3 regions of the Rhodococcus indonesiensis genome follow, and region 1 is predicted to be linked to each of the others. Evidence: riboswitches for the same ligand, from Rfam matches in the RefSeq annotation. Region 1 holds a riboswitch; each other region holds the start of a gene.

The links. A riboswitch is a leader RNA that binds a small molecule or an ion and turns the genes downstream of it on or off. The one in region 1 is predicted to bind S-adenosylmethionine.
Region 2: linked by a shared signal. The riboswitch ahead of ACM26Y_RS02815 (aminotransferase class V-fold PLP-dependent enzyme) and the one ahead of ACM26Y_RS24450 (ABC transporter substrate-binding protein) in region 1 are both predicted to bind S-adenosylmethionine.
Region 3: linked by a shared signal. The riboswitch ahead of ACM26Y_RS16830 (bifunctional o-acetylhomoserine/o-acetylserine sulfhydrylase) and the one ahead of ACM26Y_RS24450 (ABC transporter substrate-binding protein) in region 1 are both predicted to bind S-adenosylmethionine.

The regions. Positions count from the first base shown of each region.
Region 1 covers NZ_CP180630.1:5,306,344-5,310,294, forward strand. The annotation lists gene ACM26Y_RS24440 (MFS transporter) at 1-428, shown strand, start outside; gene ACM26Y_RS24445 (MFS transporter) at 410-1,042, shown strand; SAM riboswitch class I at 1,088-1,182, shown strand; gene ACM26Y_RS24450 (ABC transporter substrate-binding protein) at 1,387-3,018, shown strand; gene ACM26Y_RS24455 (ABC transporter permease) at 3,022-3,951, shown strand, end outside.
Region 2 covers NZ_CP180630.1:588,851-592,801, forward strand. The annotation lists gene ACM26Y_RS02810 (Pls/PosA family non-ribosomal peptide synthetase) at 1-1,289, opposite strand, end outside; SAM riboswitch class IV at 1,535-1,650, shown strand; gene ACM26Y_RS02815 (aminotransferase class V-fold PLP-dependent enzyme) at 1,717-3,036, shown strand; gene ACM26Y_RS02820 (YbaK/EbsC family protein) at 3,083-3,556, opposite strand; gene ACM26Y_RS02825 (2-oxo-4-hydroxy-4-carboxy-5-ureidoimidazoline decarboxylase) at 3,652-3,951, opposite strand, start outside.
Region 3 covers NZ_CP180630.1:3,632,428-3,636,378, forward strand. The annotation lists gene ACM26Y_RS16820 (exodeoxyribonuclease III) at 1-25, opposite strand, end outside; gene ACM26Y_RS16825 (NADP-dependent isocitrate dehydrogenase) at 111-1,328, opposite strand; SAM riboswitch class IV at 1,595-1,710, shown strand; gene ACM26Y_RS16830 (bifunctional o-acetylhomoserine/o-acetylserine sulfhydrylase) at 1,797-3,122, shown strand; gene metX (homoserine O-acetyltransferase MetX) at 3,119-3,951, shown strand, end outside.

The DNA.
Region 1 (3,951 bases):
TCCTGGCCGAGAACTACACCGGCCCGGCGCGCGCTCGGGCACTGGCCGCCTACAGCACCGCCGGGGGCCTCGCCGGGCTGTGCGGTCCGCTCGTCGGGGGGCTGGTGCTCGGCGCTGCGTCCGGGGAGTACGGGTGGCGCGTTCTGCTGATTCTCAACGTGCCGTGCGCACTCGTCACACTCGTGCTGGCTGCACGCCGCCTGCCCCCGGATCGGGGACGACCGTCGGCCCGCAGCGGGGTCGATGCCGGGGCCTCGCACTCCTCGCGGCGGCCACGACGCTGGTCATGCTGCCCGTGGTCTCCGATCCGGGTCCGGTGGGTGCGGTGTTCGTCGTCGGGGGAGCGGCGGTCTCACTCGCCACCTTCCTGTGGTGGGAACGCCGTGTCGCCGCGCGCGGCGGCAAGCCCGTGCTGCTTCCCGAACTGACCGGATCCGGCGGATACGTCCTCGGCACCTTGGTCGCACTGTTCTGGTTCGGTGCGGTGCTGTCCCTGAACACCGTCGTGAGCCTGTATCTCATCGAGGGGCGCGGCTATGCCGCTGTCCAAGCAGCCGCCGTGCTGTCCGCCGCTGCCGCCGCGATGGCCGTCGCCTCTGCCATGGGGTGGCGGGTCGCCGCGCGATACGGCCGGGTGACGGTCGTCGTGGTGGTGGCAGCCGAGATCGCCGTCGTCGGTGGCTACGCCGCCGCTGTGCAGCACGAGGCCACGATGCCGGTGTTCGTGGCGCTGGCCGCTCTGTCGGGCCTCTCGGGTGGATTCGTGGATGCACCCAACCGGGCGCTGACGCTCGAGTCGTCACCGGAGGGCGGTCACGGTGTCGCGGCCGGGTTCCTGCAACTGTCACAGCGGTTGTCCGCGACGGTCGCCCTCGCCGCGGTGTCCGGCCTGTATCTGTCGGCGCTGGCGACGGACGGGGACGACTTCGCCGGTGCCGCGTCGGCCGGCCTCGCGGTGTGCGCCGCCATGCTCTCGGTGTCGCTGCTCTGTGCGCTCGCCGACCGGCGCCGTCGTGCCGGCGTCGGGTTTCGATCACTGTGAGCGAAAGGGTTCTCCGAACTCGTTCGCAACGCGTACGGTCACCGGGAACCATCCAGAGCGACCGAGAGACCCGGCTCGAGGACGTCGCAGCAACCCCCTGCCACCGCAGGTGAGGGTGCTACCGCCGGGAACGATGGAGGAGAAGACATGGCAGGCGAGGGGTTCGTGGGTGCGTGGGCGCGCCTGCACGTCGACCTGTGCCGTCAGTGCTCGGGCCTCTGTCGCCCACGGTCCTGTCGCGCCTGAGCGGCGCCTTCCAGTCGAAGAACTACGACCGTCTGCCCGGCCGGTGGCATCGCGAAGCGCGGTGCCACCGGCGCCTCACGAGATCATGGAGTTCCCCGGTGCCTGTTCCGTTCACCTCTGCCGCCCGACGTCGCGCCGTCGCGGGCGCCACCGCCGCAATCCTCGCCGGTGGGCTCGCCGCGTGCGGCACCGACACGGCGGGCACTTCCTCCGGTGGCGGCACCCCGCAGCCCGGCGGCACCCTGCGCTACGGCCTGTCCCAGGCCCCCACGTGTGCCGATCCCGCGCAGGCCGGCAGCAACCAGACCATCTACGTCACCCGTCAAATCGTCGACTCGCTCACCGATCAGGACCCCGGGACCGGTGAACTGAAGCCGTGGCTCGCCGAAAGCTGGGAGGTGAACGGGAACGCCTCGGCGTTCACGTTCCGGCTGAAGGACGGCGTGACATTCAGTGACGGCACCCCGTTCACCGCGGAGTCGGTGAAGAAGAACTTCGACGCGATCGTCCAGACCCTCACCGGCGCCAAGGCAGCGCTGGCGGCGAGCTACCTGTCGGGGTACACCGGCACCACGGTGCTCGATCCGCTCACCGCCCAGGTGTCCTTCGCCGGTCCGAACGCGCAGTTCCTGCAGGCGTCGTCGACGCTGCAGCTCGGCTTCCTGTCCGACAGCGACGTCGCGAAGTCCGCGGAGGAACGCTGCGCCGGCAACCTGTCCGGCACCGGTCCCTTCGTCTACGAGGACTACCAGCAGGACAAGTCCGCCACGCTGGTCAAGCGCACCGGATACGCGTGGGGATCCGACGTGTTCGCGCACGACGGCGAGGCCTACCTCGATCGCATCGAGTTCACGATCGTCCCGGAGTCCGGTGTACGCACCGGCAGCCTCGCATCCGGCCAGCTCGACGCGATCAGCGATGCGCTGCCGCAGGACGCTTCCCAGATCGAAGGCAGCGGCGGACGGATCCTCACCACACCGAACCCGGGTGTTCCGTTCGGTTTCCAGCCGAACGTCACCCGTGGCGTCCTGACCGATCCGGCGGTGCGCGCCGCGATCGTGCCGGCCCTCGACCGCCAGGAACTCGTCGACACCGTCCTCGGCCCTGATTTCCGGCCCGCGACCAGCACCCTCGCCTCCCGCACCCCTGGCTACGTCGCGCTCGACGACGTCGCCTACGACCCGGAGAAGGCGAAGTCGATCCTCGACGCCGCCGGCTGGGTTCCCGGCCCGGACGGCATCCGTGCCAAGGACGGCAACCGCCTGTCCTTCTCGGTGTTGTTCAGTTCGGTGTTCGCCGGCAACCAGGCAATCCTCGAGCTCGTGCAGCAGCAGCTGCGCGGGGTCGGTATCGACCTGCAGCTCGACCTGGTCTCCACCCCGGAAGCCACTGCCCGGCAGGGTGCGAAGGACTTCGACGCCACCTACTACAACAGCACGCGCGCCGACGGCGACATCCTGCGCACCACGTTCGGACTCGACGGGCGCAACCTCAACAACCGCGGCCCGATCCCGGCACTGGACGAGGTCCTGTCTGCGCAGCTGCGCACCACCGACCCGGCCGAACGCGGCGAGCTGAGCGAGCAGGCACAGCAGCTCGTCCTCGACAACGGCCTGTGGCTGCCGACCGTGGAGCTGTCCCAGGCCATCGGTGCGGCGGGGGCGGTGCAGGACCTGAAGTTCGAGGCCTCCGCCCGGTTGCAGTTCTTCGACACCTGGCTGAGCGAGTAGACCATGGCCAGGTATCTCGGCTCCCGGCTCGTGCAGGCGCTGCTGGTGCTGTGGGCGGCGTTCACCGTCTCGTTCGGCGTGCTGTACCTGCTGCCGTCCGACCCGGTGAGCATCGCGGTCGACGGCGCCGGCAGCGGCACACCGGTGGATGCGGCCGCTGTCGCGCAACTGCAGGAGCGGTACGGGCTCGACCGGCCGTTGTCGGGGCAGTACCTCACTGCGCTGAGCAACGCCGTCCGGGGGGACTTCGGCATCTCGATCGTCACGGGACAACCCGTGACCGAAGCGATCGCCGCCGCCGTACCCAGCACCCTGGCCCTGGCCGCGGTCGCCCTGGCGCTCGCCGTGCTCCTCGGCACCTCGATCGCGTTCGTCGCCACGTACACGCGCGCCCGGTGGCTGCGCAGCACGCTGTTCTCACTGCCGCCGCTCGGTGTCGCGGTTCCGACCTTCTGGGTGGGACTGCTTCTGCTCCAGCTCTTCTCGTTCCGGATGAAGCTGCTTCCGGCATTCGGCGACCAGGGCATCGAGCATCTGGTGCTGCCCGCGATCACCCTCGCGCTCCCCACCGGGGCGGTGATCGCGCAGGTCCTCGCCGCGAGCCTGCAGACCACATGGCGGCAACCGTTCGTCGAAGCAGCTCGCGCCAAGGGCGCGTCCCGGTGGCGCATCCAGACCCGGCACACACTGCGGCTGTCCAGCATCCCCGCATTCACCATCGCCGGGGTGACGGTCGGCAACCTGTTGGCGGGGTCCGTGGTCGTCGAGACGGTGTTCTCCCGCGCCGGTGTCGGTCGACTGACCCAGACTTCGGTTCTGGCGCAGGATATTCCCGTAGTCCAGGGCATCGTGGTCTTCAGCGCGGTGATCTTCGTGCTCGTCAACCTCGCGGTGGACCTGGTCTATCCGCTCATCGATCCGCGCATCGCCGAC
Region 2 (3,951 bases), 820 kb from region 1:
ACGCCGGGCAGGTTCTGCAGAGCGTTGTCGACTTCGCCGAGTTCGATGCGCCGGCCGCCGATCTTGACCTGATCGTCGGCACGTCCCTGGAACAGCAGCCCCGCGCGGTCGAGGGTGACCAGGTCGCCGCTGCGGTAGGCGCGGTCCCAGCCGAGGGTGGGCATGGGAGCGTACTTCTCGGCGTCCTTGGCCGGGTCCAGATAGCGGGCCAGTCCGACGCCGCCGATGACGAGTTCGCCGGTGCCGCCCTCCCGGACGGGCCGGCCCTCGCCGTCCACCACGGCGAGGTCCCAGCCGTCGAGCGGCAGGCCGATGCGGACCGGGCCGGTGCCGTCCATCGTCGCCGCACACGCGACCACGGTGGCCTCGGTGGGCCCGTACGTGTTCCACACCTCGCGCCCGGGCACAGCCAGCCGCTCGGCGAGATCCGGCGGACAGGCCTCCCCACCGAAGATCAACAGCCGCACCGCTTCGAGCGCCTCGGCGGGCCACATCGCCGCGAGGGTGGGAACGGTGGAGACGACGCTGATGTCGCGGGAGACCAGCCACGGTCCGAGGTCCATCCCGGACCGCACGAGCGAGCGGGGCGCGGGGACGAGGCACGCGCCGTGCCGCCACGCGAGCCACATCTCCTCGCAGGACGCGTCGAACGCGACCGACAGCCCGGCCAGTACGCGGTCGCCGGGGCCGATCGGGTTCTCGCGCAGGAACAGCCGGGCCTCGGCGTCGACGAAGGCGGCGGCGCTGCGATGGCTGACCGCGACCCCTTTGGGGGTGCCGGTGGATCCGGAGGTGAAGATGATCCAGGCGGCGTCGTCGAGACGCGGACCGCGCAGCTGCGGCTGCGGCGACGGCGGCGCGGTGCCCGGGCCGATGCCGTCGGCGGTGACGACGGCGGTGACCTGCGCTTCCCCGAACACGAGTTCGGCGCGTTCGTCGGGATCGTCGGCGTCCACCGGCACGTAGGCCGCGCCGGCGGCGAGGATGCCCAGGATCGTCACGTACAGGTCCGCGGAGCCGGACGGCATGCGCACGCCGACGCGGTCCCCGCCGCCGACTCCCGCGTCGGCGAGCCGGTAGGAGCAGGCGACGACCTTCTCGACGAGTTCGGTGTAGCTGAGGGTGACGGATCCGTCGTCGACGGCCGGAGCGTCCGGGTGGGTGTCGGCGGTGGCACGCAGGATGTCGACGAGGGTGCGAGGGGCCGGGGCATGGGAGGAGCGGAGGAACTCCTCGGGGATGCGATACGACCGATCCGAATCCGTCGTGGGCTGGGCAGGCAATCGCATGTCCTTCTCTCGGCCTGGTGGTGCGTTCGTCCGGTTATCTCACGGTCAGGTGGACGGAGGGTGAACATCGGGTGTGTCGGTGCCCACTCGCGCGGTGGAATTCCTCCACCTCCCGGTCACCGGAATCCCCGCCGCTGTCCGGTTCGGTGCGAGAAACGGCCTCTCCCTGGGGATTCGCATGCCGGACGGCGGACGGTGCGATCCCGGTTTGACATCCGTGCGCGCTTTTGCCATCCTCTTCCGCAGGTCACGAGAACCAGCGACAAGCCCCGGCTAGCTGGTCGGCAACCCTCCTCCGCGGTGGGGTGCTCCGGGTGACGACCTGGCCGTGTTTCCACACCGGACACGGCAAGCGCGGATTCGGACCGTGATCGCACTCGAGCGACGAGGCGACCACCGGCGAATCCCTGAACGACGAGGGAACGTCATGACTGCCGCTGTACTGACCGCTGACACCTGTATCGCACCGTTCGCCCGGGTCACCGGATGTGATCTTCAGGTACCCCTGGTGCAGGGCGGTGCCTGCACCTACGCCAACTTCGACTACGCGGCGAGCGCGCCGGCCCTCGAAGCGGTCACCGAGCGGATCGCCGAACTCCTGCCGTACTACGCCAGCGTGCATCGCGGTGCCGGTTACGCCTCGAGGATCTCCACCACCAGCTACGAGCAGGCCCGCGAATCCGTGGCCCGATTCGTCTGCGCCGCAGACGATCAGGTGGTCGTCTTCACTCGCAACACCACCGACTCGCTCAACCTCCTGGCCGGAGCCGTGCCCGGCGACGTGGTGGTACTCGACGTCGAACACCACGCAAACCTGTTGCCCTGGAAGAATGCTCGCGTCGTCGAGGCTGCCGACACCGTCGCCGAGACCGTCCGCCGGCTCGTCGCCGAACTGTGCAGCAGGCCTGCTGCGCTGCTCGCCGTCACCGGCGCCTCCAACGTCACCGGCGAGGTCCTCCCGATCGCCGAACTCGCCGACGTCGCGCACGCCTGCGGTGCCCGGATCCTCGTCGACGGAGCACAATTGGTTCCGCACCGGCGGATCGACCTCACCGCGCTCGGCGTCGACTACCTCGCATTCTCGGGGCACAAGCTCTACGCTCCGTTCGGTGCCGGTGCTCTGGTGGGGCGCCGGGACTGGCTCGACGTCGCGGAACCGTACCTCGCAGGGGGTGGTGCGGTCCGCGACGTCAGTCTCAATCACACCGAATGGGCCTGTGCCCCAGCGCGACACGAGGCGGGCACACCGAACGTGCTCGGTGTCGCGGCGCTCGCCGCAGCGTGCGACGCGCTCGCCGGCTTCGACGCCGATGCCGTCACCGTGCACGAGGAGGCGTTGTGCCGGCGCCTGCTCGACGGGTTGCGCGGCGTCGACGGCGTCGAGATCCTGCGGCTGTGGAGCGACTCCCCGGACTCCGTCGGCATCGTCACCTTCACGGTCGCCGGCTTCGAGCCCGGCGAGGTGGCGTCGTATCTCTCCGCCGAGCACGGAATCGGGGTGCGCGACGGCCGGTTCTGCGCGCACCCGCTGCTCGCCCGGGTCGGACTGCCCGCCGGCGCGGTTCGTGCCTCGCTCGGTCTCGGCAGTTCCTCCGCCGACGTGGATCGTCTGCTCGACGCGCTGCACACGCTGGTGGATGCCGGTCCCGGCTGGACCTACGCGAAGACCGACGGCCTGTGGGGGCCGTCGCCCGAGACCCGTCCGGGCCTGGCGGAGTCCACCGCCGGGGCGGCGCAGTGCAGCTGACCGCTTCCCGGGCGGGCTGTCGCACCGGCCGTCCGGACCGGCAGGTCTAGTCGACGTCGACGTCGACGGCTGCCGTGATGCGCATCAGTTCGCGGAACGTCGTGCGGAACAGCGTGCGTGGATGCCCTCCGGAGGCCCAGAGCTGGGGGAAAGCAGCCAGGGCGGTGTCGACGTACGTGGTCAGGTTCGTCGGATGCCCGAGCGGTGCCACGCCGCCGACGGGCTGACCCGTGACCTCGGTGACCACGTCCGGGGGCGCCGCGACGAGCACACCGCCGAGGCGTTTGCCGGTTCGTTCCGGATTCACCCGGTGGGCACCCGAGACCAGCAGCAGTACCGGTTCGTCGTCGAGCAGGAACACCAGCGACTTGACGATCGCTCCCACGTCGACCCCGAGCGCGGCCGCCGCCTGCTCGGCGGTGTGCACCGACTCCGGTTGGGTCGTGATCAACCCGTGGTGACCGCGCGCGATGAGCGTGTCGGCTACCCGAGCGGCATTCGGATGCAGTGTCCCGGACATGGTTCCAGCCTAGGAGTCCGCCGCCGTCCGTGGCTCCGATCGGCAGGTCCGGCCGCGGCCGAGGTCGATACGGTCGGAGTCGATACAGTCGGGGGTCAATACGGCGGAAAGCCGTCCTCGGGTCCGAGCATGCGCTCGAGCCGGGTGCGGGTGATCTTGGCGAGTTCCTCCGTGCACACCTTGCGTTCCGCCTCGGGGTCGTGTGCGAGCCGGTGGTTCAGGTCCGTCAGCAGTTCTTGCAGTCCGCGGCCCTGCGGGCACCACAGATAGCGGTACCCGAAGCGCTCTTCGTAGGCGGCGGCGGCGGCCGTGATCGCGGCCGTCAAGGCCTCGTCCTCGTCCCACAGCGAGCACTGCTCGAGCCGCGAGGCGGTGCTGCCGCGCCGGCGGCCCAC
Region 3 (3,951 bases), 1.7 Mb from region 1:
TGACGGTGGAGACGACATGAGGCACGCCGGTCACCGTAGCGGACGGACCCGACCCGCAACGACGACGGGACGCCCCCGGCAGGGGCGTCCCGTCGTGTGCGGTCCGTGCGTCAGGCGCGAGCCTTCTGGAGGTTCTCGTCGAGCGCGGCGAGGAACTCCTCGGTGGTCAGCCAGGCCTGCTCGGGTCCGATGAGCAGGGCGAGGTCCTTGGTCATCTGGCCGGCTTCGACGGTCTTGATGACGACGTCCTCGAGCTGCTGGGCGAACTCGATCACCTCGGGGGTGTTGTCGAGCTTGCCGCGGTGCTCGAGACCACGGGTCCAGGCGAAGATCGACGCGATCGGGTTGGTCGACGTCGGCTTGCCGGCCTGGTGCTGCCGGAAGTGCCGGGTGACGGTTCCGTGGGCAGCCTCGGCCTCGACGGTCTTTCCGTCCGGGGTCATGAGCACGGAGGTCATCAGGCCCAGCGAACCGTAGCCCTGTGCGACGGTGTCCGACTGGACGTCGCCGTCGTAGTTCTTGCAGGCCCAGACGTAACCGCCTTCCCACTTGAGCGAGGAAGCGACCATGTCGTCGATGAGGCGGTGCTCGTAGGTGAGTCCGGCGGCGTCGAACTCCGCCTTGAACTCCTCCTCGTAGATCCGCTGGAACTCGTCCTTGAACATGCCGTCGTAGGCCTTGAGGATCGTGTTCTTGGTCGAGAGGTAGACCGGGTAGTTCTGCTGCAGGCCGTAGGACAGCGAGGCCCGCGCGAAGTCCTGGATGGACTTCTTGTAGTTGTACATCCCCATGACGACGCCGCCGTCCTCGGGAATCTGGCACACCTCGTGCTGGATCGGCTCGGAGCCGTCCTCCGGCGTGAAGGTGATGGTGACGGTGCCCGGGCGGTCGACCTTGAAGTCGGTGGCGCGGTACTGGTCGCCGAAGGCGTGACGGCCGACGATGACCGGCTTGGTCCAGCCCGGCACCAGACGGGGCACGTTCGAGATGATGATCGGGGCACGGAAGATGGTGCCGCCCAGGATGTTACGGATCGTGCCGTTGGGCGAACGCCACATCTTCTTCAGGCCGAACTCCTCGACCCGGGCCTCGTCGGGAGTGATGGTGGCGCACTTGACGCCGACGCCGTGCTTCTTGATGGCGTTGGCCGCATCCACGGTGACCTGGTCGTCGGTCGCATCGCGGTGCTCGATGCCGAGGTCGTAGTACTCGAGATTCACATCCAGGTAAGGATGGATCAGCTTGTCTTTGATGAACTGCCAGATGATGCGGGTCATCTCGTCGCCGTCGAGTTCGACGACCGTTCCCTCAACCTTGATCTTGGACATGTGCGCTTCGCGTCCTCCTAGGAAGTGTCCCTGGTCCCAAGTCGATCCCACTTTGTGGGTGCGATCGTGGTCGGCTCAATGAACCATTCATGGCGTGCTCACACGTACGGAACACGGTCCAAACAAGACGAGCGTACTGCTATTGCCCCGGCCCGCCAAGCGCACCCCCGGCTACCCGCGGGTAACTTTCGCCTGCTCAGGCGCCCTCCGCCGGCAGGTACGGGTCGCCTACCGAAGCGTCTGTTCGAGCCGCTAGACTCGCGCCAGGTCATGAGTACCAGCGTGAAGCCCCGGCTTGCTGGTCGGCAACCCTCCGGCCAGGGTGGGGTGCTCCGGGTGATGACCCGGTCGTCCGGCGACACGCCGCACGACAAGCCGGTCCGATGGAGGTATTCGTCATGAGGGTTGTGATCATGAGCTGTCGTCACTAGCCGCCCCGACCTCCCGACCACGGCCAGTAAGGACATCATGACCGACAGCGAGAACACCCGGCGCGAAGACGGCTGGAGCTTCGAGACCAAGCAGATCCACGCGGGACAGCCCGCCGGCGGCGACACCCGCGCCCGCGCCCTGCCGATCTACCAGACCACCAGCTACACCTTCGACAACACCGACCACGCCGCCGCCCTGTTCGGCCTGACCGAACCCGGCAACATCTACACCCGCATCATGAACCCCACCCAGGACGCGGTCGAACAACGCATCGCCGCCCTCGAAGGCGGCGTCGCCGCCCTGCTCCTCGCCTCCGGCCAGGCCGCCGAAACCTACGCCCTCCTCAACCTCGCCGCCGCCGGCGACCACATCGTCGCCAGCCCCTACCTCTACGGCGGCACCTACAACCTGCTGCACTACACCCTGCCCCGCCTCGGCATCGAGGTCACCTTCGTCGACGACCCCGACGACCTCGACCAGTGGCGCGCCGCGATCCGCCCCACCACCCGCGCCCTCTACGGCGAAACCATCGCCAACCCCAAGAACCACCTGCTCGACATCCCCGGCATCGCCGCCGTCGCCCACGCCCACCACCTGCCGCTGATCGTCGACAACACCGTCGCCACCCCCTACCTGATCCGCCCCCTCGAACACGGCGCCGACATCGTCGTGCACTCGGCCACCAAATACCTCGGCGGCCACGGCACCGCCATCGCCGGGGTCCTCGTCGACGGCGGCACCTTCGACTGGACCGGCACCGGCCCCGACGGCGCCCCCCGCCACCCCCAGTTCACCACCCCCGACCCCAGCTACCACGGCGTGGTCTACGCCGACCTCGGCGCCCCCGCCTACGCCCTCAAGGCCCGCGTGCAACTGCTGCGCGACCTCGGTGCCGCGGTCTCCCCGTTCAACGCCTTCCTCATCGCCCAGGGCCTCGAGACCCTGAGCCTGCGCATGGAACGCCACGTCGCCAACGCCGAGCGCGTCGCCGAATTCCTCGACCGCCGCCCCGAGGTCACCGCCGTCGCCTACGCCGGCCTGCCCTCCTCGCCCTGGCACGACCGCGCCCGGCACCTCGCCCCCCGCGGCGCCGGCGCCATCGTCACCTTCGAACTCGCCGGCGGCATCGACGCCGGCAAGCAGTTCGTCAACGCGCTGACCCTGCACAGCCACGTCGCCAACATCGGCGACGTACGCTCGCTGGTCATCCACCCCGCCTCCACCACCCACTCCCAACTCACCGCCGCCGAACAACTCGCCGCCGGCGTCACCCCCGGCCAGGTCCGCCTCGCCGTCGGCATCGAGAACATCGACGACATCCTCACCGACCTCACCACCGGCCTCGAGGCGGTCGCGTCTTGACGGCGCGCGTCGACCGGCGCCACGTGGAGCTGCCGCCGGAGGACGGCCGTCTCGGGACGGTCGACATCGGGCCGCTGACGCTCGAGTCCGGCGCGACCCTGCCCGACGTGACCGTGGCGGTGCAACGATGGGGCCGGCTGTCGCCGTCGCGCGACAACGTCGTCCTCGTCGAACACGCCCTCACGGGGGACTCGCACGTGACCGGGCCCGCCGGACCCGAACACCCGTCGCCCGGCTGGTGGACCGGGATGGTCGGTCCGGGCGCGCCGATCGACACCGACACGTGGTGCGTCGTGGCGACGAACGTGCTGGGCGGCTGCCGCGGCACCACCGGACCGGGTTCGCCCGCTCCGGACGGCAAGGCGTGGGGTTCCCGGTTCCCCGGCATCACGGTGCGCGACCAGGTCGCCGCCGAGGTCGCGCTCGCCGATGCGCTCGGCATCGACAGGTTGGCGGCCGTCACCGGAGGGTCCATGGGCGGCATGCGGACGCTCGAGTGGATCATCGGGTATCCGGAACGGGTGCAGGCGGCCCTCGTCCTCGCCGTCGGCGCCCGCGCCACCGCCGACCAGATCGGCACCCAGACCACGCAGATCGCCGCCATCACCGCCGACCCGGACTGGCAGGGCGGGGACTACTACGGAACGGGACGGGTGCCGCGGGCCGGGCTGGGCATCGCACGGCGGATCGCACACCTGACCTACCGGACCGAGGGCGAACTCGACACCCGCTTCGCCAATTCCCCCCAGGGAAGCGAAAACCCCTGGAACGGCGGACGATACGCGGTGCAGAGCTATCTGGAGCACCAGGCCGACAAGCTCGTCGCGCG